Linked DNA regions of Cystobacter fuscus. The protein of the gene in region 1 interacts with the protein of each later gene in a pairwise test. Links are inferred from orthologs where the notes say so. Each region holds a gene or a part of one and is shown in the gene's direction. Other genes may lie near its edges. The genes, in order: priA and ssb.

Region 1 (14,219 bases):
CGCGACGGCTGGGCACGTTGCCTCCGTTGCCCTCTCCAGTGCGCATCGAGCCAGTGGGGACCCTGGGCTGGCTGCTCGTCCTTTCTCCGGAGCGTATGACGGCAAGCAATCCCGAGCACGTGGCGTTCACCGTGCGCGTGCGCGAACTGCTCGATCGGGCTGGTCTCCTCTAACGTCCGGAGCCCGTGACCGGCGAGGAGTGACCAGGGCAAGATCAGAGTGTGGAGAAGGCCGTACCGGCCGACCCTACACGGAGTGACACCCATGCCCCTCCAGTCCCTTCTCGAAGACAGTTCGCGCCCTCGTTTTGAGCTCCCGGGTCGCCAGAGCGGCGTACTCCTGCTGGCCCTGGCCGTGGTCGTGCTCCTCGAGGGGTGTGCCACGGGCCATTCGCGAGGGAGCCTGACCAGTAGTGTTGGCATCCACTCGCGCTCCGCCTCGTTGCATTACGGCGTTGGGCCCAGGACTCCGGTTGCCTCTCCCGTGACCATGGAGGAGACGGGGAGCGCGGGCGGATTTCCCGAGCCGGCAGTGGATGCATTCCAGGTGGTGCAGGAGGCCAGCGGCCTCGGGGAAGAGGTTTGGCACCCGGCGGGTGCGGCGCTCTACGTGGGGCAAGCGCGCCAACTCCTGGGCGCGTTGGCGAAGACGCCCGTCACCCAGCGGAATTTCGCTCCTCGCCGCGTGCTCTCCTGGCTGTTGCGCGAGGTGCTCGAGGGCGGCGAGCGCGTGGAGTACGCGGATTTGAAGTGGCGCGCCGAGCGCTTCTTGTTCCTGGTGCTGGTGCGACCGGATGGCTACCTGGTGGCCGCGCCCACCGGTGCTCCTCTTCAGCGCCTGGGCCCCCTTCGACTCGTGGAAGGAGTGTGGAAGGTGGGCCCCCTCGTGGTGGGCGATTTCTACTTCTCGCGCGGGGGCGTCTTCTACCCGGTGAATGAGGCCCTGCGGCGTGTGGACGTCCCGCCCCTGGCCGAACTGGGCTTGGGGAGAGACCCGCTCAACGCCGCTCTGGACGGAGCGCAGGATGCGGTGGGGGAGATGGGGGTGGCGCTCGCCCAGTCCATCCTTCATCCCCTCCGCACGGTGGAGGATTTGGTGCAGCTACCTGACACGGTGGCGCACCTCATCGCCTCCTCGCCGGAGTACTTCGCGCGCTACGGCGCCATGTCGAGGGAGGACCAGATACGCGAGGCGGCGCGCCTATCCACGCACGTGCTCATGATGTTCGGGGGAGCGGAGGCCACCATGGGGCGCATGGGTGGGTTGGGGGCACAACTGCCGGCGCTGTCGCTCACGGCGAGGGGCGAGCTGGCGCTGGGCGGAACTGTCGTGGCGGGAGCCGCGACGGCCACCACCGTGGGGATGGATCTGGGAGCCCTCTCCATCCTCCACATGGCGAGAGGTCCGGCGAACGTCGGTGGTGCGAGCGGGAAGAAGGGGACGTCCTCCGGGACGACTGCTGGGAAGGGGCCGGGAAAGTGGACGTACAAGAAGCCCACCACCGAGTCCAGACAGGCCTTGGACTACCAGGAGGAGATAACGGGACGGCCCGCCTGGTACGTGTACATGATTGGGAGAGTGGAGTTCGACGGATTCAACGGCAAGGAACTGCTGGAGGCCAAGGGCGCCAGCTACAAGCACTTCCTCAAGAAGGATGGTACAGCCCAACCCTGGTTTCTCGCTGGGGAGGGGTTCACGGGGCTGCTGGATCAGGCCAGGAGTCAGGCGCGGCTTGCCAGTGCGCTGAACCTGCCGCTGGTGTGGTACGTGGCCGAGGCGGAATTCGCGAAGTTCCTCTGTGAGACCTTCAAAGATAACCGGGTGTACGGCATCGACGTCCGTTTCAAACAACCGACGACGCGGTGAGGAGTAGGCATGGACGAGCGGTACTATGTGGGCGGATACTGGGGGCCTCGCGAGGAGACGCCGCTGGAGTGCGCCCGGCGCGCGGAACTCTTCTTTCACATGCTGGCGCGGTGTGACCCGATGTTCACTCAGTGGTACAGGGGAGGACGTGGCGCCCCTCGAAATCAGCCAGGTCATCTTGTTCGCTCCACGGCCGCGGAGTGGGAGCAGTTATTCCTTCGCGGAAGGCTCCGCACTGACGTTGACAAGGAAGTCATCGAGGATGCTGGTTTCGGCGCGCATGTCTGGAACGCGAAGGGAAGTCAATGGACCCGCATTCAAGTGCATTGCGGTGCTTATTATCCGGGAGTGGTGAACGTGTGCCTGTTCTATCCGCCCGAGGAGGGCCCGCTGCGGGAGCGGGTATTAAGTGCCCCACTGCTGGCGGAGGTGCTCACCAGTATGGCCACGGCTTGGGACCCCGACTTTGCCATGGTCAGTTCCTCGGAGATGGTGGACCTCGTGGAGAAGCGCAAGAGGGAGGTTCGGGTGGGGTGGCTGACGTACCTGTCGCGACGGCTGGGCACGTTGCCTCCGTTGCCCGCTCCAGTGCGCATCGAGCCCGTGGGGACCTTGGGCTGGTTGCTCGTTCTCTCGCCCGAGCGCATGACGGCGAGCAATCCCGAGCACGTGGCGTTCACCGTGCGCGTGCGCGAGTTGCTCGACCGGGCTGGCCTCATCAATCGTCCGGAGCCCGTGACCAGCGAGGAGTGACCAGGGCAGGAACTGCGTGGCGCGCGGTGTCAGGTGTTCTGCTGGCTCGGCTTGTTCTTGAAGGCGAGAAGGATGTCCTCGAGAGTTGTTTTCTCCCCAAGCTCGATACTGTGATTGTAGCCCTCGTCGAACAGCATCAAGGGCTTGGCTTCGGGGGAAATCATCGAGCCATACCAGAGCGCGAACTCCGCGCAGTCTCGCATTGCGCCGTTGTAGGTGATGGTCGAGCCCTCGCCGCCGAGGGAGCCATCAATCGTTGAGTTTGACATCTCGAGTTGGAAGTCGATGGACCGGAACCCCTCTGAGCTGAACGCGGATTTGAATTTAACCAATGGCCATCGCGAATTGAGTAGTTCGATGAACTGATGAACTGAAATGCTCCACCCATCACGGGTCATCAGGTACCAGTCCATGTGCAATTTCCTTCAGTGCTTGACCACGAGCCTACCCGAAGTGTTCGTCTCTTTCAGCAATGTCTCGAGGAACGCAAGGGCATGATTATAGGACCTGTGCTTCGTGTTGACGTGACAGGTCGAATCCGCTCCGCTGGGCGCCGAACTGATCGGGAGTGCACGTGGCGGACGACAAGAGCGGGAAGGGGAGTGGGTGGGGGCCGTTCGAACGGGGCAGTGCCTACGACGAGGTGGGGCCCGATTTGGGCAGTCTCCACGATGCGTGGGATGTGAAGACCGGAATGCCGGTCCTGCAACTGCTGCCCACGGACCGCGTGGAATGGCAGCCCGAGGGGCCCTGGCGGGTCTCCCTCTTGTGCGAGCCGCAACCTAACTCGGTGACCGTGAGGGTGGAGGAGGCTCCCGCGTCCATGCCTGTGTCGGAACTGGCGGACATCCTCGTGCTCACCTCCGCCGCCGTCTCGCGCGTGGAACACAGTCCTCGGCTCCAGGCACACCTCGCCTCGGGCCTGTCTCCGACTCCTCCCACTTCGCGCCAGCGCACGGGTTGCACGGCCGCGAACTGGACCGGGCTCTCGCTCGCTCTGGGCGTCTGGCTGCTGGTGAGTCTCTCCGCGCCTCCGTCTCCCCTCCCTCGGGATGCGGCCTCGGATTCCTTCTCCCAGGAGGACGACTCGTCCTTCGTCGATCTGGCGGAGTCGGACCCGGCGGCCCTCGCCTATCCCATGCCCGACAAGCCCCTCCGCGATCAGGCGGTTCCTCCCTGCAAGCGCAATCGGAGCGTCGTGGAGATCAACGGCGGGTGTTGGGTGCGGCTGGACCAGGAGCCTCCCTGCGATCCGGATACGGCCGAGTACCAGGGCAAGTGCTACATGCCCGGCGCCAAACCCAAGAGAGCGCCCCAGTCCGTCGCTCCCTGATGTCAACATTTCCGACCGAGGGGGGGGAGGGGCTCCCCTGGCCGGAAACTACCCGTGTCAGGAGCGGCCGCTACAGTGGCCCTTGAGTCACCGTGCCTGCCCCCTCCCTCGCCTCCGTCGCCGTCGGCCGCCCCGTCCGCGGCGAGTACACCTACTCCGTCCCCGAGTCCCTGTCCGGCAGGCTCTCGCCGGGTCAGCGCATCCTCGTCCCCTTCGGCCGCAGCATGACGCTCGGCTTCTTCCTCGGCCCCGCCGCTCCCCCCGCCGAGGGCGCCAACGTCAAGCTCAAGCCCATCCTCAAGGTGCTCGAGGACTCGCCCTCCCTCCCGCCCGATCTCATCGCGCTCCTGCGCTTCGCCGCCGAGCACTACCGCTACCCGCTCGGCGAGGTCATCCGGGGCGCGCTCCCCCCCGGGCTCACCAAGGCCGAGGAGGAGAAGGAGGCCAAGCCCGACGTGCAGGAGTTCGCCGAGGCGCTCGTCACCGAGGCCCCCGCCGCCCTGCGCCGTGCCCCCGCCCAGTCCGCCGCCCTGGCCTACCTGCTCACCGTGGGTGGCCGCGTCCCCGTGGAGGAGGTGGCCCACGCCATCCCCGGCGCCCGCGAGACGCTGCGCAAGCTGGCCTCCCGCGGCCTCGTGCGGCTGGAGCAGGTGGTGCTCGCCCCCGGTGTGCGCGAGGGGCTCGGACAGAATCGCCCCGAGCACCTCACCCCCGAGCAGGACGCCGCGGTGAAGGAGCTGCACGCCGCCGTGGACACGGGTGGCTTCCAGCCCTTCCTCCTCCACGGCGTCACCGGCAGCGGCAAGACCGAGGTCTACCTGCGCGCCGTGGAGCGCGCGCTCGAGCAGGGCAAGGGCAGCCTCGTGCTGGTGCCGGAGATCGCCCTCACGCCGCAGCTCGTGGGGCGCTTTCGCAGCCGCTTCGGCGCGGACGTGGCCGTGCTGCACTCGGCCCTCAAGGACCGCGAGCGGCTCTTCCACTGGCAGGCCCTGCGCAAGGGCACGGTGCGCATCGCCGTGGGCGTGCGCTCGGCGGTGTTCGCCCCCGTGGAGAACCTCGGCCTCATCGTCGTGGACGAGGAGCACGATCCCTCCTTCAAGCAGGAGGACAAGCTGCGCTACCAGGCGCGCGACCTCGCCGTGGTGCGCGGCAAGCAGGCCGGTGCCGTGGTGGTGCTTGGCTCGGCCACCCCGTCCCTGGAGACGCTGGAGAACACCCGCCGCGGGCGCTACCGCAAGCTGGAACTGAAACACCGCGTGGATGACCGGCCCATGCCCACGCTCCAGTGCGTGGACCTGCGCCAGGAGCGCCCGAAGGATCCGCTCCAGACGCAGGAGGCCCCCATCCTCTCCCAGCCCCTGCTCGACGCCATGGCGGAGACCATCGGGCGCGGCCAGCAGGTCATCCTCTTCCTCAATCGCCGCGGCCACAGCACCTTCCTCCTGTGCGAGGTGTGCGGCGTCTCGGTGAAGTGTGGCGACTGCGACGTGTGCCTCACCTACCACCGCTCACAGAACCGGCTGGTGTGCCACTACTGCGGCGAGGCCCACGGCGTGCCCGAGCACTGCCGCGAGTGCACCGGGCCCCTGCTCAAGCTGGGCATCGGCACCGAGCGCGTGGAGGCCGAGGTCGCCGAGCGCATCCCCCAGGCCCGCGTGGCGCGGTTGGACAGGGACTCGGCCACGAGCGCCGAGCGCCTCACCGAGCTGCTCGCCTCCTTCGCCCGCCGGGAGATCGACGTGCTGGTGGGCACGCAGATGGTGGCCAAGGGGCATGACTTCCCCGGGGTGACGCTCGTGTGCGTGGTGATGGCGGACACGTCGCTGGCCATCCCCGACTTCCGTGCCTCCGAGCGCACCTTCCACCTGCTCACCCAGGTGGCTGGCCGGGCCGGACGCGGCAAGGATCCGGGGCGGGTGCTCGTGCAGACGTACAACCCGGACGCCGAGCCCGTGCGGCGCATGCTCGCCCATGACTTCGAGGGCTTCTCCGAGGGCGAGCTGGAGCGGCGCCGCGCGCTGTCCTGGCCCCCCTACACGCGCATGGCGGCGGTGCGGCTGGAGGGGGAGAGCGCGGAGCAGACCGCCAGCGTCGCCCGCTTCCTCGGCGACTTCATCGGCCGGCACATGCCTCCGGCCTCCTGGGGGGTGCGCCTGCTCGGGCCCGCCGTGGCGCCCATCTCCCGCATCCGCGGCAAGACGCGCTGGCAACTGCTGCTCAAGGCGCCCACCCACGCGGCGCTCGCGCCCCTGCTGGCCAGGCTGGAGGCGAAACTGGTCGATATTCCCTCCGCGGTGCGCGTGACGATCGACGTGGATCCCGCGGCCATGTTGTAGACTCCTGCCCCCTGCCAATGGCTGAATCGGTTCTCCTCGTCCACGACGACATCGCCATCATCGCCACCGTGCGGCGGTTGCTCACGCGCGAGGGCCATGAGGTCATCCTCGCCACCTCCGTGGCGGATGCGCTCATCGCCTTTGGCCACCACCTGCCCGCGCTCATCATCCTCGCCCCCGGGGTGGAGGGAGGACGCGGTCCGCTGGTGCTCGAGGAGCTGGGGCTGCACCCGGACATGCGGCTGGCGCGCGTGCTGTTGCTCGGCGAGCCCATCGCCGGCAGCGCCGCCCCGGTGGCGCCGCTGCCCCTGGACGGGGCCAACTTCGTGGTGCAGGTGTCCACCCTCATCCACTCGCCCTCCGGGCCCGAGGGTTGGTACGTGGTGAAGGACGAGGAGCCGGAGCCGCCGCTCGAGCCACTCGAGCCGCTCCCGCCGCGCTCGGGTCCTCCGGGGCTCGTTCCCCGGCAGGCCGGGCCGGGCCGCGCCTCCGGGAGCGAGCCCGTGGCGCCCGCGCTCCCCGCGTCCCCGTTCGCGCTCGACGCGGATGAGCTGTTCTCCCACGTGGGGTTGACGGGGGAAGTGCCCCTGCCGCTGCTTCCGCCCGAGGTCTTCGCCCCGGCCCCCGCCCAGCCCGCGCCGGTGCCGGCCGAGCTGGAGCCGGAGGGTGAGGCGGAGTCCCTCTTCGGGCAGACGGAGCAGGCCGTCTCCTCGGGGCGCGGCATTCCCACCATCACCGCGGTGAGCCCGGTGGAGATGGGGCCGGTGTCGACCCCCGTGCTGGCTCCGGAGCCGGTCAAGCCCCTGCCGTCGCTGCCTCCGGTGAAGGCCATCAGCCCGGAGACGGTGGACCTCGACGCGGAGGCCCGCGCGGAGGCCGAGCGCCTCGCGCAACTGGAGATCGAATCGGCGCAGGCGCGTGCGCGCGATGGGCTGGAAGCCTCCGATGACTTCTCGCCGGGCGAGCTCGCCGCCCGGGTCGGGCCCCAACTCGGGGACGAGGGGTTCTTCGACGTGGAGCCCACGCCCGTGGCGCCCACGGCGGCCCTGCGTGAGGCGGAGGCGCGGGCCCTGGCGCCCGAGTCCACCCGGCTGCTGGAGGGCTCGGACCTGGAGCCCGTCCCGGCGGACGCGCCGCTGCCGACGGAAGGTGATGCGCCCGAGTCCTGGGAGGAGCCGCACCAGGAGAGCGCGGCGGACTGGTTCGACTCCGGGCCGGAGAAGGCCGCGTCCGGGCCCGCTCGCGAGGGCGCGCCGGCCGTGGCGGAGCCCGCGCCTGTGTCGGAGGTGGGCGCGCCCGCGAAGGTGGAAGCGCTCCCGGCGGAGGAGGCCCTCGCCGTCCTGGAAGTGCGCCTGATGCGGACGGAGCGGCGGCTCGCGCAGCTCCAGGCCGAGCGGGATGCCGCCCAGAAGGCGCTGCGGGAAGCGGAGCGCGACCGCACGGAGGCCGATGCGTTCGCGGAGGAGCTCCACTTCTCGCTGCAGCAGCACTCGGATGCGCTGGCGGACCGGGAGGCCGCGTTCAAGTCGGAGCGGGAGCGCCTGACGCGGGAGTCGGTGGGTCGGGAGGAGGCGCTGCGGCGGGAGGTCGAGGCGCAGCGCACGCGGCTCGCGGAGTTGTCCGGGGAGAGGGAGCGCGAGGCCACGCGGCGGCGCGAGCTGGAGCGGCGGTTGGAGGAGGCGCGCACGGGGCAGGAGGATGCCGCCGGACTCCAGCAGCGGCTCGAGGAGCTGCGAGGCCAGCTCGAGGAGGAGCGGCGACAGCGCCTCGAGGCGGAACGGCGCGTGGCGTCCGAGGCGGAGGCGCGCGTCCAGGCGGAGGCGCGAGCCGAGCAGGAACGGGCGGCACTGAGGGACGCGGAGGCCCGGGCGGAGGCGGAGCGGGCCGCGCGAACGCGGGCGGAGGCACGGGCGCGGGAGGAGCAGTCGGCGCGAGTGGACGCGCGGGCCCGGGCCGAGGAGGAGCAGGTCGCGCTGCGGGAGGCGGAAGAGCGGGTCGAGACGGAGCGGGCCGCCCGGGCAGAGGCGGAGGCGCGAGCCGAGCAGGAGCGGGCGGCGCGGGTGGACGCGGAGGCCCAGGCCGAAGCGGCGCGGGAGGAGGCGGAAGAGCGGGCCGGGCAGGAGCGGGCGGCGCGGGTGAGAGCGGAGGCGCGAGTCGAGCAGGAGCGCACGGCTCGGGTGAAAGCGGAGGAGCGGGCCGGGCAGGAGCGGGCGGCGCGGGAGGAGGCGGAGGCTCGCGCCGAGGCGGAGACGAAGTCCCGCGGGGAGTGGGAGGCGCGAGCCCACGCGGAGGCGAAGGCGCGCAAGGACTTGTCGGCGCGCGTGGAGAAGGAAGCCAGGGCCCGGGCGGAGGTGGAGGCACGCGTCGCGGCGGAGGCCCAGGCGCGCGCCCAGGCGGAGAGCCGGGCGGAGGCCGAGGCTCGGGCCCGGACGGAGGCCGAGGCGCGCGTCCACGCCGAGAAGAAGGCGCGGATGGACGTGGAGGCGCGGGCCCGCACCACCGCGGAGGCGCGCGTGCAGTCGGAGATGCAGGCCCGGGCGGAGGCGGAGGCACGGGCCGAGGCGGCGGACGCGGCGCGGGCGGAGGCGGAGGCCCAGGCGGAGCGGGAGGTCCGGGAGCGGGCCCGGGCGCAGCAGGGCGCCGAGGCGGCCGACAAGGCCCGGCTGCGCGCGGAGGCGCGTGCCAGCAAGGCGGAGCAGGAGCGCGACGAGGCGCTCGCCCAGGCCGAGTCCCAACTGCGCGCCCGCGAGGAAGCGGAGATGCGCGGGGTGGCCCTGTCCCGGCGGCATCAGGAATGGGAGGCCCGGCTGGAGGGCGCGACGCAGGCGCGCGCCGAGGCCGAGTCCCAGGCCGAGGAGCTGGAGCGGGCGCGCGTGGACGCGGAGACGCGCGCGGTGACGGCGGAGCGGTTGCGGGTCGAGATGGAGCTCCGGGTGGAGCGCGCGGAGAAGGCGCGTGCCGCGTCGCAGGCCCGCGCCGTCGAGGAGAAGCAGGCCCGGGGTGAAGCGGAGGCCCGGGTCGAGGCCGCCGAGCACGCCCGGGACGAGGCCCTGGCCCGGGTGGAGGCGGGACTCCACGCGCGCGAGGCCTGGTCGCGCGAGTCCGCCGAGCTGTCCGAGCGGCTCTCCCGGCTGGAGGAGTCCCTGGCCGAGCGCGCCACCCAGCTCGACGAGTCCCGGGCGGAGGCGGAGCGGCTGGGGCGCGCGTTGACGGAAGCGCGCCGGGAGGTGGAGCGGCTGGAGCAGGCGCGGGTCCAATCCGGGGAGCAACTCGTCCGCCTCCGGGCGGAGGCCGAGGCCGCCGAGGCCCGGAGCCGCGCGGCACTCATCACCTTCGAGGAGCCCGGGGGCTCCCTGGTGGACATTCCCCGGGCGGGCAGCGTCAACCGGGAGGGCCTCGCCTCGCTCCTCTCGCGGCTCCAGTCGGCGCGGCTCCAGGCCCGCTTCGAGCTCAAGGGGACCGGGGCCCTGCGCGTGTTGTGGTTGAAGGACGGGCGGATCGTGGGCGCCCTGTCCTCCGCGCCCGACGAGTCGCTCATCGATCGGGCCCGCGCCGACGCGCTCATCGACGCGCGCCAGGAGAACGAGCTGCGGCTGGTGCGCGGCTCCTCCACCGGCGCGCTCATCGACACCATGCGCGCGCGCGGCCACCTGCTGGAGAACGAGGTCGTCCCGCTCGTGCAGCGCTACACCGAGCAGGTGGCCCTGGATGCGTTCGGCGAGGCCTCCTCGCTCTACCGGCTCGTCGAGGAGCCACCGCCCCACGAGGTGGCGCTCGCCGCCTCCACCCGGCCCCTGCTCCATCTGCTGGCCGAGGCGCTGCGCGACCATGTCACCGCCGAGTCCTTCCTGTCGGCCGCCGGAGGGCTGCGCGCCGGGGTCTTCCGCGGCGAGTCCGCGCCGGAGTCCTTCGGTCTGTCCGCGCGCGAGCTGCGGTTGCTCTCGGAGGTGGACGGGGAGCAGACGCTCGAGCAGCTCCTCCTGGGCGCGGGCCTGCCACAGGACACCGCGTTCAAGCTGCTCGCGCTCTTGCACACGCTGGGGCTCGTCGTCTTGAAGCCCGCCATCCCGGTGTCCGGCCAGGAGACTCCGGGTGAGCTGGAGGTGCGCCGGTTGGAGTCCAAGTTCGAGGAGATCCAGGACGCGGACTACTTCTCGGTGTTGGGGCTGGCGCGCACCGCGGGGAGCGAGGACGTCAAGCGCGCCCACGCGCTGCTGTCCGCCGAGTTCCACCCGCTGCGCTTCGCGGGGCATCCGGATCCGGTGCTCCAGCACCGGGCGCAGCAGATCTCCAACACCCTGAGCGAGGCGGCGCGGGCGCTCGCGGATGATCGGCTGCGCGAGGAGTACGCCCGGAGCCTGCTGGATTGAAGCCCGGCCGGGGGGAGGGGAGGCATCCGTCCAGGGCCAACGGCCCGGCGGTGGGAGCCTCCAGCGTGGGTTGCCCGCCCGCCCGGGTTGGGATTATGAAAAGTGGATGGTCCGAGAAATCCTCATCTGGCCCGATCCCGTCCTGAAGCAGAAGGCCCGGCCAGTGGCCCGCGTGGACGACACCGTGCGCACGCTGATCCGGGACATGTTCGAGACGATGTACGCCGCCCAGGGCGTGGGGCTCGCCGCGCCGCAGGTGGGCGTGTTGCAGCGGGTCATCGTCCTGGACACGCGTCCGAGCCAGCCCGAGTCCCAGCCGCTGGCGATGATCAACCCGGAGCTCATCGCGCTGGAGGGCAAGGCCACCTACCACGAGAGCTGCCTGTCCATCCCCGGCGAGTCCGAGGACGTGGAGCGCGCGGCGGTGGTGACGGTGCGCTACCTCGACGAGGAGGGCCGCGAGCAGACGCGCGTGTGTGACGGGCTGCTGGCGATCGCCGTGCAGCACGAGACGGACCACCTCGATGGCACCGTCTACGTGGACCACGTCTCCTCGCTCAAGCGCGAGTTCATCCGCAAGCGGATGAAGCGCGCGAAGGCGTCGCGCGAGACCCGGCCGTCGGCCTAGAGGGCCACGCCCTTCACGCCCTTTTTCGGGCAGAGCGGCGCCACGGGACAGCGCTCGCATGCGGGCGAGCGCGCGAAGCACGTCCTGCGCCCATGCCACACGAGGAGCTGGTGGCCCTTCATCCACCGCTCCGAGGGCAGCAGTGCCTGCATGTCCATCTCCACCTTGTCGGGATCCACGTGACGGGTGAACCCGAGCCGGAACGCCAGCCGCTTCACGTGGGTGTCCACGGGAAAGGCGTCATCGCCGCCCAGGTGGATGCACACCACGCCAGCCGTCTTGCGGCCCACGCCGGGCAGCGTCTCCAGGACGGCGCGCGAGCGCGGCACCTCGCCGCCATGTTCCGCCACCAGCGCCCGGGCCGCCGCGACGAGGTTCTTCGCCTTGGCGCGGTACAGGCCGCACGACTGGATGAAGGGCTCCACCTCTTCCACGCTCGCGCTCGCGTAGGCGGCCGCGTCCGGGAAGCGCTGGAAGAGGGCCGGGGTGACGAGGTTCACCCGCTTGTCCGTGCACTGGGCGGACAGGATGACGGCCACCAACAACTCCAACGGAGTGCGATAGTCCAGCTCGATGCGCACGTCCGGCATGGCGTGCTCCAGCCGCTCCAACACCTCGATCGCCCGCATGCGCTTGGACTGCGATGATTCACGTGCCACGTGCACGGCTGTACGCCAGAGCGACCTGTGCCGTAAAGAAGTTTCCACTACCTTTCAGGACACCCTCCCAGGACATCCATGAAGCCCATCGACTTGCGCTCCGATACCGTGACGAAGCCCACCGCCGCCATGCGCCGTGCCATGGCCGAGGCCGACGTCGGGGACGACATCTACGGCGAGGACCCCACGGTGCGCCGGCTGGAGGAGCGCATCGCCGAGGTGCTGGGGCTGCCCGCCGCGCTCTACGTGCCCTCGGGCACCCAGGCCAATCAGATCGCCATGGGGCTGCACTGCCGCCAGGGCGACGAGGTGCTCGCCGAGGCCAACAGCCACATCTTCCACTACGAGAGCGGGGCGCTGTCGGGGCTGTGGGGCGTCCAGCCGGCGCCGCTGGCCGGGGCCCATGGGCTCGTGTCCGCCGAGCAGGTGACGGCGGCGGTGCGCACGGACTTCGTCGGTCCGCGCTCGCGGCTGTTGTCGCTGGAGAACACGCACAACCGCAGTGGGGGCCGGGTGTGGCCGCTCGCGCTCTTCCGGAGCGTGGTGGAGGCGGGGCGCAAGGCGGGGCTGGCGGTGCACCTGGATGGCGCGCGCCTCTTCAACGCCGCGGTGGCCACGGGCATGCCGGCCTCCGCCTGGGCCTCGCTCACCGACAGCACGGCGGTGTGCTTCTCCAAGGGCCTGGGCGCCCCGGTGGGCTCGGCCATCCTGGGCTCGCGTGAGTTCATCGAGGAGGCGCGGCGGCTGCGCAAACGGCTGGGCGGGGCCATGCGCCAGGTGGGCATCCTCGCCGCCGGGGCGCTGTACGCGCTGGAGCACCACGTGGAGCGGCTCGCCGAGGACCATGTCCACGCGCGCCGGCTCGCGGCGGGGCTGGCGGAGTTGCCCGGAGTGAAGGTGACGCCGAGCCAGGTGGAGACGAACATGGTGGTCGCCGAGTTCCCCCTCCCCGTGCGCGAGATGCTCGGCAAGCTGGCGGCCCATGGCGTGCTCGCTGGCTCCACGGGCACGGGGCCCCACGCGGTGCGACTGGTGACCCACCTGGATGTGTCGTCCACGGACATCGACGAGGCGCTCGTGCGCATCCGCCGGGCGCTGGCTGGCTGATTTCCACGGCGTTGGTAGACTGGGGTCCCTTGCGTCGTCTGGCCCCTTTCCTGCTGCTCGTCGCATCGGCGTGCGCCCATCCGGGCGCGCGCGAGAAGATGAGCTTCGATGAGCTGTACTCGGATCCCGCGCCCTATCCCTCGGGCCCGGACCCGGGGGACGCGTCCGTGCGCCGGGACACGGGCGCCCGTGCTGGGGCCACCGCCTCGAGGCAGGCGCCCGAGTCCCCGGAGCTGCGGGCCGCCCTGGCCTCCTTCGTCAATCAGGCGCGCGCCTCGCGCACCCAGGTGTCCCAGGGCAGCTCCATGCCGGACGCCCAGGTCATCAACTGGCGGCGGATGAACGGCTTTCTGGACGAGTTCCTGCGCCGCCCCGCGCGCAAGACGTCCTCGTTGGACGTGGTGCGCACCCGCACGACGTTGGAGGCCGAGCTGGAATTGGACGCGCGCGCCTACGGGGACATCCCCGCGGAGCTGGCCGACGCGGTGCTCTCCCGGATGGACGCGCTCGCGATGCGCATGGCCGAGCTGCGCCGCCCGTCCACCCGCGCCGCGCCGAAGCGGCTCTCGCTGAGCTGGCCGGTGGAGCCCGTCATCGTCACCAGTGTCTTCGGCAGCCGGCTGCACCCCATTCTCGGCACGGAGCGCGACCACCAGGGGGTGGATCTCGCGGCCAAGGCGGGCCAGCTCGTGACCGCCGCGGCCCAGGGCGTGGTGCTGCGCGCCGGGTGGAATGGCGGGCACGGCAACCAGGTCATCGTCCAGCACGACGGCAACGTCACCACCCGCTACAGCCACCTGTCGCGGCTGCTGGTGGTGCCCGGAGACGTGGTGGAGGAGGGCGACGTGCTGGGCACGGCCGGCAGGACGGGCATGGCCACCGGGGTGCACGTGCACTTCGAGCTGTGGCGTGACGGCGAGCCGAGCGATCCGCTCGACGTCATGGGCCCCACCGAGTCGGGAGAACTGCCGTCCTTCGTCCAGCACGAGTCGCTTCCGGACTCCCGGAAACGACAAGGGCGCCGTCCTCTCGGACGACGCCCTCTCTGAGGCCGGAGCGCGCTCGCGGGCCCCTCGGACGACAACGAGGCTACAACGAGTTCTTCAGTTCCTTGGCGGGCCGGAAGCCCACCGTCTTCGATGCCTTGAGCTTCATCATCTCGTTGGT
Region 2 (14,183 bases), 850 kb from region 1 along the record:
GGATGCCATCGATCGGGGCCTGCGGCGCCTGGGCACGCTGGGCGACAACCTGTTGGACGTCAGCCGCATCCGCCACGGCCAGCTCGACTTCATCTTCACCACCGGAGACCTGTCGGCGCTGGTGTCCGAGGTGGTGGCGCGCACCGAGGACGAGGCGCGCACGGCCGGCGTGTCGCTCGTCGGCTTCATCGAGCCGCGCGTGGTGGGACGCTTCGATCGGCTGCGGATGGAGCAGGTGCTCGTCAACCTGCTGTTCAACGCCCTGCGCCACGGCGGGGGACACCCGGTGGAAGTCGTGCTGGAGCGCTACGCCGGGGGCGCGCGGCTGGTGGTGAGCGACGAGGGACCCGGGGTGCCGGAGGCGGATCGCGAGCGCATCTTCGCGCGCTTCGAGCAGGTGCAGGGGGGGGCGCGCGCGGGAGGACTCGGCCTGGGACTCTTCGTCGTGCGCCAGTGCGTCGAGGGCCACCGGGGCCGCGTGTACGTGCGGCCCGGACCGGGCGGACGAGGCGCGGCGTTCGTCGTCGAGTTGCCCCTCTAATCCCTCGCTTCTCCCTGGCTTCGACGCGCGGTGGTCTCGCCCACACATCGCGTGTTGGAAATCCAGCCCAATTGGAAAGTCCAGGCGAGACTGCCTGTCGAGTGGTGTACGGGCAGCCATCCTGTGAAGTGGGTGGGTTGCATTCGATGCGGTGGAGCGTTTCTGATCGGGGTGCGGTCCCGGTCGTCTCACTTCGGCCCCAACACAGGAGGCAGAAACGCATGCAGCTCAACATCACCTTCCGCCAGTTCGGTTCGTCCGATTCCCTCAAGGAGTACGCGAAGGAGAAGGTCGAGCGGGTGAACAAGTACCTGGATCGAGCCGGAGAGGCCCACGTGGTGTTGTCGCTCGAGCGTCACCTGCACCACGCGGACATCACCATCCACTCGGGCGCCTGGGTGCTGCGCGGCAGGGAGAAGAGCGAGGACATGTACGCGTCCATCGACAGCGCGATGGACAAGATCGAGGCGCAGCTGCGCAAGTACAAGGAGAAGATCAAGAACCACCACGGACGCGAGCGCGTGCACCACCGGCAGGAGCTGGTGAACAACTTCAAGGTGCGCCACAAGGTGTTCGAGCTGCCCGAGGAGGAGGCGCTCGCGGACGCCGCGGACACCGCCGAGGCCCTGCGCTCGGCCACGCCCGCGGCCGCTCCGGCCACCCCGGCCCCCGCGCAGCGCATCGTGCGCACCTCGGAGATCACCGTGAAGCCCATGTCGGTGGACGAGGCGGTGATGCAGATGAACCTGCTCAACCAGGACTTCTACGTCTTCCAGCACGCGACGACGCACGAGGTGTGCGTGGTGTACCGGCGCAAGGACGACGGGCAGTTCGGCCTCATCGGCGTGCACGCGCCGCCCAACGCCGGCTAGCGCTGGCGGCCGCCTCCCGCCTCTCCCCGAGGGGCGGGTGGGGCGGCGGCCTGTTGACGGCGTGGCACCTCCAGGCCGTACCCGAAGGTGAGCCGGCCAAGTCCCACGGGCAGCCGGCCCGGCGTGCCAATCTCCCCGAAGAGCGCGGCCGCGGCGGCCTCGGTGGCGGTGGGTTGGTACGAGTAGACGGCGAGCACCGCCCGCGCCGCGGTGGCTCGCTCGGCCAGGTAGGGCAGGCCCATGGACACGAGCACCACGGGCCGTCCGAGCGAGGCGGCCAGGGTGACGAGCTCCAGCTGGCGCGAGTTGATCATCCCCACCACCACCACGTCCGACTGGAGCGCGAGGGCGCGGGCCCGCTGCCGCACGCGTGCGCGCTGGGCACGCGAGGGCCACGCGGGCACGTCCAGCACCCGGGCACCCGGCATCCGCTCGCGGATGGCGTCTCCGAGCGAGTCCTCGGCGGTGATGACGCCCAGGCGCACGCCGGAGGGCAGGGGGAAGTGCTCGCCGTCGGTGCGCAGCAGGGTGACGGCGGCGCGGGCGATGCGGTGGGCGACCTCCTCGTGCTCGGCCGAGCGCGGGGTGGCCAGCCGCTCCTCCACGGGGCGGGGCGGGGCGAACAGCCCCCGGCGCACCTTGGTGGCGAGGATGTGACGCACCGCTTCATCCAGGCGGGCGGCGGACAGCTCGCCACCGCGCACCGCGGACAGGAGCGCCGCGTGCACCTCGCGCTTCTTCTCCGAGTGCCAGGGCACGAGCACCATGTCCGCGCCGGCGTTCACCGCCAGCACCGCGGCCTGACCCACGCCGTAGCGTCGGGCGATGGGCTCCATCTCCAGCTCGTCGGTGAGGACCAGACCCTGGAAGTCGAGCCGCTCGCGCAAGAGGCCGCGCAGCACCCGGGGGTGGACGGTGGCGGGCGCGTCGTCTCCGGTGAGGGCGGGCACGGCGACGTGCGCGGTCATCAACCCGTCCAGTCCCTCGCGGATGACGGCCCGGAAGGGCTCCATCTGGGCGAGCACCTCCTCGCGCGACTCGAGCATGACGGGCAGCGCGCGGTGGCTGTCGGCGTCCGTGGCGCCATGGCCGGGGAAGTGCTTGGCCACGGTGACGAGCCCCGCGTCCTGCTGGCCGCGCACGAAGGCGCGCCCCAGCTCGGACACGAGGGGAATCGAGTCCCCATAGGAGCGGCTGCCGATGACGGGGTTGCGCGGGTTGAGGTTGACGTCCAGCACCGGCGCCAGGTTCATGTTGAAGCCCAGCCGCCGCAGGTCCTCCGCCTGGGCATGCCCCGCCGCGTAGGCGAGCTGTGCCGAGCGCGTGGCCCCCAGGGCCATGTTGCCCGGCAGCACCACCACGTCGTCCTTCACCCGCACGACGTTGCCCCCCTCCTGGTCCAGCGCGAGGAAGGGGGGGATGCCATCGGACAGCAGCCCGCGCAGGTCCCGGTTGAGCCGGGCCACCTGTTCGCCGTCCGAGATGTTGTGTTTGAAGAGGCAGACGCCCCCCACCCGGTGGCCGCGCACCAACGCCTCCACGGCGCCATCCACCTCGCGTCCCCCGATGCCCACCATCATCAGTTGTCCCACCTTGTCCTCGACGGAGAGGCTGGTGAGCAGCCGCTCCACCTCGTCGGCGAGCGCGTCCACCGGGACGGGGACGACCAGGGGGAGCGCGAGCGGCGGCGGGGGAGGGGATGGGGCCGGGCGCGGGGCCGGCGCCAGGGTACACGCCCCCAGCAGCAGGGCGAGGGAGAGCGCGAGGGCGTGCGAGGGCCGGAGGGACACGTTCCCGTGGAGACTAGACGAGCCCTTCCACCCCCTCCATCTTCCGGCCGCCAGGGCGCGGGAACACACGAAGACGGACAAGGAGTTGCGAAGGAGGGCAGGCGACCCTTGCGCGAATGAAGGGCCAGGAGTAATTGCCCGCGCAGGGAGCGCCACCGCCGGGAGCGCCAGCTTGCGAATCTCCGAGTTCCTCAGCCCACCAGCCGTCGTCTCGGACCTGAAGGCCCGGGACAAGCAAGAGGTGTTGCGCGAATTGAGCGCGGCACTCGCCCATGCCCATCCGACCCTGAAGGCCGAGCGGCTGGTGGAGGTGCTGCGCGAGCGCGAGAAGCTCGGCTCCACCGGCATCGGCGAGGGCGTGGCCATTCCCCACGGCAAGCTGCCGGGGCTCGGCCAGCTCGTGGCCGCCTTCGGCGTGTCCCGTCAGGGCGTCGACTTCGAGGCCATCGACGGCAAGTCCACGCACCTCTTCTTCGCCCTGGTGGCCCCGGAGAACAGCGCGGGCGTGCACCTCAAGGCCCTCGCGCGGATCTCGCGTCTCTTCAAAAATCCGCGCTTCCGCGCTTCCATCCTCGAAGCGCCCACCGTCGAGGCCATTCACGCCCTCATCGTGCAGGAAGACGCTCGGCCCTGAGGGGCCGTGGTAGGCTGGCGGGGATGGATCTGGTCCTTCGGCCGGTCAACGACCGCTTCTTCCATGAGCAGGTGCTGTCCTTCCTGTCGCTCGCGATGAGTGACTCGGCCAGCGCGTTGCAGTCGCTGCTGGGGCAGCTCGACGACGACGAGTCGAGCCTGCTGGCCGGCAAGCTGCTCGCCTCGCATATCGGCGGTGGGCTCGGGGGCGTGGAGCAGACGTCCTGGGTGGCGCTGGTGGACAGGCTCACGCGGATGCAGTGGGGGCCTGGCCCCTCGGGCTGGCGGGTGCTGGGCGAGCGTGCGGGCTACGTGGGGGACTGGGACGAGGCCCTGCACCTGGCGCTGATGCTGGAGGATCCCTCCTATCCCTACGCCCAGGCGCGCGCCTCGCATGGCCGGCGCGAGGGCTTCCGGCGCTACCCGATGGCGGACCTGGGACTCGCGTCGCTGATTGGCGGCCAGTGGGAGCCCTTCCCCTCCTTCCCGCCAGATCGCGTCTTCTCCACCCTGGGGCGGGGCGAGTACGCGTCGCGCCAGCAGTATGCCTTCGCGGACTGGGCGTGGCGGCCGGCGAGCACGGTGGTGCAATGGAGCGCGCAGCTGGAGTCCAAGCTGGAGCGGCTGCTGGAGCGCGAGCGCGAGCGGCTCGAGTCGGCGCAGCCTCCGGAGTGGGAGGCGGTCCGGGCCTGGTTGCTGGGCCACTCCACCGAGTGTCCGGCGTTGTCGGAGCCGCTGGCGGGGTCCCAGGGCGGCGCATGGGTGGAGCGCATCGGTCTGCTGGCGTCGCTCGTGCGCGAGGCGGCCCGGGAGGAAGCGGGCCTGGTGGCGCACGTGGTGCGCCCGCTCAACGAGAAGCCGGAGCAGGCGCCTTCGGAGGAGTCTCCAGCAGGATCGTGACGGGGCCGTCGTTGACGAGCGCCACCTTCATGTCCGCGGCGAAGACGCCGGTGCCCACGGTGAGGCCGCGGGCGCGCAGCACCTCGCACACGCGCTCGTAGAGCGCCTTGGCCCCCACCGGCTCCATGGCCTCGATGAAGCTGGGCCGGCGGCCCTTGCGCGTGTCGCCATGGAGGGTGAACTGGCTGACGACGATGAGCTGGCGCGAGGTGTCCTCCAGCGACAGGTTCATCTTGCCCGCGGCGTCCTCGAAGATGCGCAGGGTGGCGAGCTTGTCCGCCATCCATGCCACCTCCGCCTCGCTGTCTCCCTGGCCCACGCCGAGCAGGACCAGCAGCCCCGGCCCCATCTGACTCACGCGCTCGCCCGCCACCGTGACGGAGGCCTCGAGCACCCGCTGCACCACTGCCTTCATCGTGTCTCTCCTTTCCTCTCGCGGCGTGGCTCAGCGCACCATGTCGACATGGGGGATGCCGTCCTCGTCGTAGACGTCTCCCATGGCCCGGAAGCCGAAGTCCTCGTAGAAGGCGCGCAGGTGGTTCTGGGCACCGATGCGGATGGGCACGCGCGGGTAGCGCGCCTCGATGAAGTCGATCCCCTTCTGCACCAGCACCCGTCCATGGCCATGACGCCGCGCCTCGGGGGCGACCACCACCCGGCCCAGGCTCGCCTGCGGGTACTTCGTCTTGGGGGGCAGCACGCGCAGGTAGGCCGCGAGCCAGGGCGCCTCCGGTTGGTCCTCCATCCCGAGCAGGTGGTAGGCGCTTCGATCATAGCCATCCGCGTCCAGGTAGATGGAGCGCTGCTCCACCACGAACACCTGCTGGCGCAGCTCGAGCGCCAGGTACAGCTCGTCGGGCGTCAGCTCCGCGAAGTTCTTCCACTTCCACGTCAGCATGGCTCTCCTGTCATCGGCGTTCCGCATGCCGGGGATCCAGCGTATCGCGCACCGCGTCGCCGAGCAGGTGAAAGCCGAGCACCGCGAGCGCCAGGGCGAGTCCGGGAAAGAGCGCCACGTGGGGCGCCACGAGGAGGTACTGGGTGCCCTGATCCACCAGCGCCCCCCAGGAGGGCGTCCCCGGAGACGCGCCGAGCCCGAGGAAGCTCAGCGAGGACTCGGCGAGGAGGGTGCCCGGCAGGGCGGAGGTGGCCTGGATGAGCAGCGGCCCCGCGGCATTGGGCAGCAGGTGGTACCAGAGGATGCGCGCGTCACTGGCCCCGAGCGCACGCGCGGCCTGCACGTAGTCGCGCTCGCGCAGGGTGAGCACCTGGGCGCGTGCCAGCCGGGCGTAGCCGGTCCACCCGGTGAGGCTCAAGGCGAGCACGACGTGCGCGAGCGAGGGTCCGAGCACGGCGGTGAGGAAGAGCGCGAGCAGCAGGCCGGGAAAGGCGAGCAGCACGTCGGTCAGGCGCATGAGGACCTCGTCCACGAGCCCGCCCACCCAGCCGGCGATTCCTCCGAGCACGGTGCCCACCGCGGCCGAGAGCGCCACGGTGAACACGGCGACGGTGAGCGACAGGCGGGCGCCGTGGAGCACGTGGGTGAGCAGATCAATCCCATTCTCCCCCGCGCCCAGGGGGTGGCCGGGGCCGGGCGGGGACAGCTCGGCGGCCAGATCGATGGCCTCGGGCGTCGAGGGACTGAGCACGGGGGCCAGCAGCGCGGCGAACACGAGCGTGCCCGTGAGCGCCAGGCCGAGGCGTCCTCCGGGGGACAGCCGCCTCATGCGCGCCTCCGCAGCCTCGGGTCGGCGAGCGCGTAGGCCATGTCGGTGAGCGCGTTGACGAGCAGGAAGCAGCCGGTGAAGACGAGCACGGTGGCGCGCACGGTGTTGTAGTCGCGCCGCTCGATGGCGGACAGCAGCAGGGTGCCCATGCCGGGCCAGGCGAACACCTTCTCGGTGACGATGGCCCCGCCCAGCAGGGCGCCGAACTCGAGCCCCAGCACGGTGAGCAGCGGCAGGAGGGCATTGCGCAGGGCGTGGCGCCAGAGCACGCGCCGGGCGCTGAGTCCCTGGGCCCGGGCGACGGTGATGTAGTCCTCGCGCAGCGCTTCCAGGAGGCTCGCGCGCGTCATGCGTGCGAGGAAGGCGGCGAGCGCGGTGCCCAGCGTGAAGGCGGGCAACACGAGGTGGCGCCAGGAGCCGGCTCCGGACACGGGCAGCCAGTCGAGCCGCAGGGAGAAGACGAGCAGCAGCACGGGCCCGAGCCAGAAGCGAGGCAGGGCCACGCCCACCACCGCCGCGCTCATGGCGGCGGCGTCCACCCAGGTACCCCGGCGCGACGCGGCGAGCACCCCGAGCGGAAGGGCCAGCACGCAAGCCACGCAAAGGGCCGCGAGCGCGAGCACCAGCGTGAAGGGCAGGGCCGCGCCAATGGCGGGCATCACCTTCTTCTGGAAGGGAGGCAGCGAGGTGCGCAGCTCGCCGGTGAACAGCTCCCTCGTGAAGTGCCAGAGCTGCACGGGGATGGGCTCGTCGAGGCCCACCGCGCGGCGCAGCGCCTCGCGGTCCACCTGGGTGGCCTGCTCGCCGAGCATCACGTCGATGGGGTCTCCCGGCACGAGGTGGAGGAAGAGCGAGACGAGCAGCAGCGCGCCCACGCCCGAGAGCAGCGTGGAGATGAGCCGCCTCATGGCCCCACCTGGCGGGCGCGCGCGAGCGGGGTGAAGAAGCCATGGGGGCTCGGCTCGAAGTCCTGGAGGCGCCGGGAGACGACGGCCACCGAGTCCTCGTGCCACAGCGGCACCACGGGGACGAGTTCGTCCAGGCGCTCCTGGGCGCGGGCGTAGAGGCGCAGGCGCTCGGGAGTGGGGACTCGGCTGGCCTCGTCGAGCAGGGCGTCGAGCGCCGCGTCCTCGAGCGCCCCCCGGTTGAGCCCGCCGAAGTGGTTCTTCTCCGAGGGCACGTTGGCCGAGTGGTACGCGCCGCGCATCAGGTCCGGCTCGACGACGGAGGCCCACTTGAGGGTGAAGAGCTCGAAGTTGCCCCGGCGCACGTCGTTGAAGAAGGTGGCGAACTCGAGCGAGCGCACCTCCACGGCCACGCCGCCGCGGCCCAGTTGCTCGCGCAGCACGAGCGCGATGGAGCGGCGCAGCCGGTCGGTGCTCGTCTTGAGCTGGAGCGTGAGCCGGGGAGCGCCGCCGGGGCCATCCGGATCCGGGTAGCCCGCTTCGTCGAGCAGCCGGGCCGCCTCCTCCGGGGCGTATCGGCAGCCGGAGACGGGGGCCCAGGCCCAGTTCGTGCGCGGCAGCAGGCCCTGGGCGGGCCGGGCGAGGCCGTGCAGCTTGTAGGTGACGAGCGGCTCCACGTCGATGAGGTGGCAGAGGGCGCGGCGCACGCGCGCGTCGGCGAGGGCCCCCTCGCGCAGGTTCATGCCCAGGTAGGCGAGGCCCGTGCCCGGCCGGGTGAGCACGCGCAGGGAGGGCTCTCGCTCCAGGGCGGGCAGGGTGGCGGGGGAGAGCGCGTTGAGGACGAGGTCCGCGCGGCCCTTGAGCAGCTCCAGCACGCGGGTCGTCTCGTCGCGCACCACGCGGAAGTGCAGCCGGGGGATGGCGGGCGCGCCCCGGAAGTAGCCCGCGAAGGGCACGAGCGCCAGGTGCTCCTCGTCCGGCTGGGACTCGAAGCGGAAGGGGCCCGCGCCCACGGGAGCCTCGTCCTGGGCCTGCTTGAAGGCGGCCGACGCGCGCCGGGCCGGGAGGATGCCCAGGGACAGGTCCGCCAGCAGGGGCGCGAAGGGCTGGCGCAGGTGGAAGCGCACCGTGCGCGCGTTCTTCACCTCCACCCACTCGAGTGCCGAGTAGCGCTCGGCCCGGGGGCTCGCGAGCGCGGGCTCCCTCACGCTGTCATAGGTGGCCTTCACGTCCCAGGCGGTGAGGGGGTTGCCGTCGTGGAAGGTGAGTCCCGGTCGCAGGGTGAACTCCACGAGCGTGGGGCTCAGCTCCTGGAAGGACTCGGCGAGGTCGGGCACGGGCCTGCCGCTGTCATCGACGGTGACGAGGCCCGGGGTGAGCAACTGGGACAGACGCTGGCCCATCGCCGTGAGCGCGAGCCGGCTGTCGAGGCTGTCCGGCGGCGCCTCGATGAGCACGGTGATGCCCTCGAGGGGAGGCTCGGCGCGGCAGCCGCTCCCGAGCGTGACGACGAGCGCCATGACGAACGCCATGACGAGCCCCAGGTGGGCGGATCGGAGTGGCGGGAGCATGGAAGGAGCGTTGTGTCACAGAACACGTCGCGCGCGTGCCCCTACCCGTGCTTCCGTCCATCATTACTTTTCCCTTCTCATCAGAGGAGCGGGTTCATGGACAAGGCAACGGGAGTGGCGCTCGTGACGGGCGGCAACCGGGGACTGGGGTTCGAGGTCTGCCGGCAGCTCGGTCAGCGGGGCATGCGGGTGTTGCTCTCGGCTCGGGACATCGCCGAGGGGGCCAGGGCCACCGCCGCGCTGCGTGAGGAGGGCCTCGAGGTGAGCTTCGAGCCCCTGGACGTCACCTCCGAGGAGAGCATCGCCCAGCTCACGGATCGGCTCGGACGTCAGGAACTGCGGCTCGCGGCGCTCGTCAACAACGCGGGCATCGCCCTGGAGGGCTTCAACGCGGATGTCGTCGAGCGCACGATCGCCGTGAACTTCACGGGCGTGTTGCGCGTCACCGAACACCTGCTGCCGCTCATGGGGGAACACGGCCGCATCGTCATGGTGTCCAGTGGGATGGGCGTGCTGGAGGGCCTGGCTCCCGCCCTGCGCCAGCGCATCGATCCACCCCCCTCGAAGGACGCGCTGGTCGCCTGGGTGGACGAGTTCGCCGAGGCCGTGCGCGCCGGCCAGTATGAGCAGAAGGGCTGGCCAGGCTCGGCCTACCGCGTCTCGAAGTTGGGCCTCAACGCGCTTACCCGGCTGCTCGCCGAGGAGTTGAGACCCCGGCACCTGCTCGTCAACGCCGTCTGTCCGGGCTGGGTGCGCACGCGCATGGGCGGACCCCGGGCCACGCGGGATGTGGAACAGGGAGCCGACACCCTCGTGTGGGCGGCGCTCCTCCCTCCCGATGGACCCACCGGACGGCTGTTCCGGGATCGCCAGCCCATCGCCTGGTAGCCGATTGCTTCCGCTCGGCGGTGGGCTCCTCGCGTTGGCCAGCGATCAATTCCCGGCCTCGCGCGAGCATGCTTTGCCGCCTGGTGGAAGGCCGGGCACCCCGGAGCCGGGGTGCTCGGGTGTGTCTCCCTTGCCGCCCCAGACTCCCCCTTTCATAATGCCCAACACCTTCCCCGGAGAGTGTGTGCAGGTCCCCCGAGCCAGAACCCTCTTGGCCGTGACGATTGCCATTTTCGTCGCCCATCCGCGCGTGAGTGCCGCCGCGGATGACAAGAAGCGCGCCGAGCGCGAGGCCCTCAAGGCGTCGTTGTTGCAGGTGCTGCAGCGCGACCCCCTCAACGCCAGCCGTGTGGGCGTCCACATGATGAGCCTCGACGACGGCTCGGTGGTGTTCAGCCACAACGCGGACGAGCTGCTCAACCCCGCCTCCAACGTGAAGCTCGTCACCTCGGCGGCGGCGCTCTCCACGCTCGGGCCCGAGTTCCGTTTCGAGACCGAGTTCCTCGTGGAGGCGGAGTCCGATGGTCTCAAGGCCAAGACGCTCTACGTGCGAGGCAAGGGAGACCCCTCCATCACCACCGAGCGCCTGTACGGCATGGTGGGCGACCTGTTCCACACGGGCCTGCGCGAGGTGCAGGACATCGTCGTGGACGAGGCGTGGTTCGACGACGAGCGCACCCCGCCGGGGTATGACCAGGAGGACTCGGACCGGGCCTACATGGCTCCCACGGGAGCCCTGAGCCTGAACTGGAACGCGGTGGGTGTCTTCCTGCGTCCCGGTGAGCGCCTGGGCGCCAAGGGCGTGGTGGAGATCGAGCCGCCCAGCGACTACTTCGTGGTGGAGAACGCGCTCACCACGGGCGACCGGCGGGCGCGCCGCTTCTCGGTGTCGTCGGACGCGGCGGGCGCGCAGCAGAAGATCATCGTGCGCGGCCTGGTGCCCGAGGCCGGCGGCGCCATGAGCGTGTACAAGAAGATCGACAACCCGCCGCTCTACTTCGGCCAGACGCTCAAGCAGATGCTGGTGGCGCGGGGCGTCAAGGTGAAGGGCAAGGTGAAGGCGGGGCTGACGCCGCAGCGCGCGAAGCTCGTGTTCGTGGCGCACTCGGACACCTTCGACATCGTGCTCAAGCGGCTCAACAAGCTGTCGAGCAACTTCATCGCCGAGACGCTCCTCAAGACGATGGGCGCGGAGGCGCGGGGCGCTCCGGGCTCGTTCGCCAAGGGGCTGGACGTGGTGGAGGACTTCCTCGCGCGCGAGGTGGGCATCCCCCGTGGCACCTACGTGATGAAGAACGGCAGCGGACTCAACGACGCCAACCGCTTCTCCGCCACGCAGCTCGACCGGATCCTCCGCTACATGTACGAGCGCTTCCCGCTCGCGCCCGAGTACCTGTCCTCGCTGGGCATCGCCGGCAAGGACGGCACGCTCAGGTACCGCTTCGATGGCACCGAGGCGGTGGGCCGGCTGCGCGCCAAGACGGGCACGCTGGAGAACGTGTCGGCGCTCAGTGGCTACGTGCAGGCGGCGGGCGGCGAGAAGTTCATCTTCTCCATGATGGTGAACGACTACCCGGGCCGCTCGGGACCGGTGGTGCGGGGCCTGGACGCGCTGGGCACGGCGGTGGCCTCGGTGGGCTCGACGATGGGCCCCGGGCGCGCGGTGGCCGAGCTCGCCAGCGGCGAGAAGTCCAGCAGCCCCATGGGCGAGATGAGCAGCCGGGTGAAGACGTACCTCGCCCTGAGCAGCCAGCATGATCCGCGCAACATCGGCTTCCTGCGCACGGCGTGGCGCAGCGAGCGCGACCCGGCGGTGCGCGCGGTGGTGGCCGAGGGCCTCTACCAGTCCAATCCCCAGGATTACCTCGGGGTGCGCACGCTCCTGGACAGCTACTCGGCGGGCTCGGAGGTGTACGGCCGGCTGCGCACGGTGGCGCGGGAGTTGTCGGTGGGGGTGCCGGGGCTGGGCAGCCTCGTGGAGCTCGCCGCGAGCGGCAACGTCGAGGCGCTCTCGCGCGTCGCCGAGCTGGCCGGGGCGTCCGCCGGCGACAACCTCGCCGAGGGGGAGATGGCCGAGGGCCTGGGTGCCATCGCCCGCTCGGCGCCCGAGGATCTGGTGCAGGCGCTGCGCGTCGCGAGCGACAAGGATCGCGAGGCGGCCACCACGCTGCTCGCGCGCGGCCTCGTGCAGACCGGCGAGGCGGAGCACCCCTTCTGGAAGGCGCTGCGCAAGAGCCTGGGCGCGTCGGATCCCAAGGTGGCGGAGTTCTCCCGCTCGCTCGAGGGCCTGATGTCGCGCAAGGTCGCCGAGGCCAAGGCCCCCCGGGCCGAGCCGCCCCTGGGCAACCCTGTCCTGGCCTCGCCGCCCGTCATCGGCAGCGGCCTCTCGGAGACCCGTCCCGGCGGGTGAGGGCCCGCCCGCTCGCCCTCCCTCCTTCCCTTCTTCCGACCGTCCGGGAAGGGCGGGGGCTGAAGCCCTGTTCAGGTGCTTGTCAGCCCCTTATGGTAGGGAAGTGGCGCGAGCGGCATTCCCGCTCTTGGATGTAGGTAACCGGCCCGTGGTGGGCCGGTGCTCGAGAAAGGACGGCATCATGGCTGGAGGCGTCAACAAGGTCATCCTCATTGGCAACCTGGGGGCGGACCCGGAAGTGCGCTTCACCCCGGGCGGACAGGCGGTGGCCAACTTCCGCATCGCGACCAGCGACAACTGGACCGACAAGAGCGGCCAGAAGCAGGAGCGCACCGAGTGGCACCGCATCGTGGTGTGGGGAAAGCTCGCGGAGCTGTGCGGTGAGTATTTGAAGAAGGGCCGCCAGTGCTACATCGAGGGCCGTCTGCAGACGCGCGAGTGGACGGACAAGGAGAACCGCAAGAACTACACCACCGAGGTGGTGGCCAACGCGGTGACCTTCCTCGGGGGCCGTGACGGAGCGGGCATGGGTGGTGGTGGCGGCGGTGGTGGTGGGGGCCGCGGTGGCGGCTACTCGCAGCAGCGCGGCGGCGGTGGTGGCGGTGGCCAGTCCCAGGGCGGCGGCTACGACGACTACGGCGCTCCTCCCATGGACGATGGCGGTGGCCCCATGGGCGGCGGCCACGGCGGGGACGACGACATCCCGTTCTAGGCCTTCCCGCTGAAACACCAACGGCCGCTCCCGGGAGACCGGGGCGGCCGTTGTCGTTGCGGGCGCTCGGGGGGAGCGCCCTGCGCGCCACTCAGTGCATGTCGCCCTGCGTCTGGACGATGGCGTTGCGCGCGTCGATGACGGCCTGGGTGCCACCGGCCTGGTACATGGCGAAGAGCACGCCCCAGCCCATGGCGAGCAGCACCAGGAAGAGGACGATGGACCACGGCTCGAAGCGGCGCATGGAGCGCTCACTGGCCAAGAGGCCCCAGCCCATGGCGAAGCCCTGGAGGCCGTTGGCCAGGTGGTACGCGGTGCCGAGGATGCCGAGCACGTAGACGACGATGGTGGGCGTGTGCCAGCGCATCTCGTAGGCGATGGCGGCGAAGGGCTCGGCCGCGCCGTGCACCAGCCGCGGCTGGAGGAAGGCCAGCCACATGTGGGCCCCGATGAAGCCGAGCACGCCCAGGGCCGCGGCGCGCTGGAGGATGTACTTGAGGTTGCCGTAGTTGGGGTAGGCGCCCAGGTTGGGCCGGAAGCTGAACAGCCGCGCCACGCCCCACGCGGTGTGGATGAGCAGCGGCAGCAGCACGATGATGAAGGTGAAGATCATCGAGTACGGGTGCTTGTACTCGGTCACCGCGGACTGCCAGGCCTGGGCGCCCTGGAACGCGGCGAGGTTGTCCCACAGGTGGTTCACCACCCAGATGCTCAGCGGCACCACGGCGAGGAACGAGCCCAGACGGGACTGGATGAAGGGCGTCTTCTGGGGAAGGGCGTCGGCGGTAGCGGCTTGGGTGCTCATCGGAACTCCGGACGTCGCGCGGGCCCGAGGGGACCGCGCCAGGAAGTCAGTCGGACGGGGTGTTATAGCCGGTCCTGGGACCGGGGTAGGATTTTCCGCCATGGGAAGACGCCTCCGGGCCACAGGGAGGTATCAGCGGGGGTGATGACCGGGTCCGGCTCCGCTCCTGGCGGGGGAGCCACCGGGGGAGCGCCCGGGTGCGTATTGTCATTGGCGAGCGCCCCGGGGGACGGCAGGCTATTGCCCCCTCATGGCCGATGAACTCGTCAGTGGTTTGTTGAAGGAGACCGACCTGCGCGTGGTGCTCGTCACCGCGAGCGACCTGGCCCGCCGGGCGCGCGAGCTGCACCGCTCGGCGTCGGCGTCGGCCTCGCTGATGGCGCAGGCCCTCACCGCCGGGGCCCTGCTCGGCTCGTTGCAGAAGAATGA

The links.
Region 2: the proteins of priA (region 1) and ssb interact in binary tests that used the Escherichia coli proteins (3 or more experiments, as listed by UniProt). The link is inferred for Cystobacter fuscus from one-to-one orthologs.

Annotation. Positions count from the first base shown.
Region 1 is NZ_CP022098.1:2,559,015-2,573,233, forward strand. What follows is about bases 3,728-6,666. They hold priA (replication restart helicase PriA), read left to right. Parts: upstream 3,728-4,044; coding sequence 4,045-6,288; downstream 6,289-6,666. Other genes in these bases: CYFUS_RS10635 (hypothetical protein), read left to right, coding at 3,728-3,952; CYFUS_RS10645 (hypothetical protein), read left to right, coding at 6,306-6,666. In the rest of the region: CYFUS_RS54310 (Imm52 family immunity protein), read left to right, coding at 1-173; CYFUS_RS10620 (Tox-REase-5 domain-containing protein), read left to right, coding at 490-1,866; CYFUS_RS53850 (Imm52 family immunity protein), read left to right, coding at 1,876-2,619; CYFUS_RS10630 (hypothetical protein), read right to left, coding at 2,649-3,032; more of CYFUS_RS10635, read left to right, coding at 3,194-3,727; more of CYFUS_RS10645, read left to right, coding at 6,667-10,658; def (peptide deformylase), read left to right, coding at 10,765-11,286; nth (endonuclease III), read right to left, coding at 11,283-11,915; CYFUS_RS10660 (threonine aldolase family protein), read left to right, coding at 12,024-13,052; CYFUS_RS10665 (M23 family metallopeptidase), read left to right, coding at 13,082-14,101; CYFUS_RS10670 (HU family DNA-binding protein), read right to left, coding at 14,142-14,219.
Region 2 is NZ_CP022098.1:1,699,598-1,713,780, forward strand. Bases 11,281-14,183 are described here. They hold ssb (single-stranded DNA-binding protein), read left to right. Parts: upstream 11,281-12,418; coding sequence 12,419-12,949; downstream 12,950-14,183. Other genes in these bases: dacB (D-alanyl-D-alanine carboxypeptidase/D-alanyl-D-alanine-endopeptidase), read left to right, coding at 11,281-12,237; CYFUS_RS07180 (succinate dehydrogenase), read right to left, coding at 13,041-13,754; CYFUS_RS07185 (Hsp33 family molecular chaperone HslO), read left to right, coding at 14,005-14,183. Also shown: CYFUS_RS07115 (sensor histidine kinase), read left to right, coding at 1-541; hpf (ribosome hibernation-promoting factor, HPF/YfiA family), read left to right, coding at 763-1,413; CYFUS_RS07125 (glycoside hydrolase family 3 protein), read right to left, coding at 1,410-3,203; CYFUS_RS07130 (PTS sugar transporter subunit IIA), read left to right, coding at 3,376-3,837; CYFUS_RS07135 (hypothetical protein), read left to right, coding at 3,861-4,736; dtd (D-aminoacyl-tRNA deacylase), read right to left, coding at 4,684-5,151; CYFUS_RS07145 (GNAT family N-acetyltransferase), read right to left, coding at 5,182-5,634; CYFUS_RS07150 (ABC transporter permease), read right to left, coding at 5,645-6,463; CYFUS_RS07155 (ABC transporter permease), read right to left, coding at 6,460-7,371; CYFUS_RS07160 (ABC transporter substrate-binding protein), read right to left, coding at 7,368-8,900; CYFUS_RS07165 (SDR family oxidoreductase), read left to right, coding at 9,036-9,827; more of dacB, read left to right, coding at 10,012-11,280. UniProt on the Escherichia coli protein: Plays an important role in DNA replication, recombination and repair. Binds to ssDNA and to an array of partner proteins to recruit them to their sites of action during DNA metabolism. Acts as a sliding platform that migrates on DNA via reptation.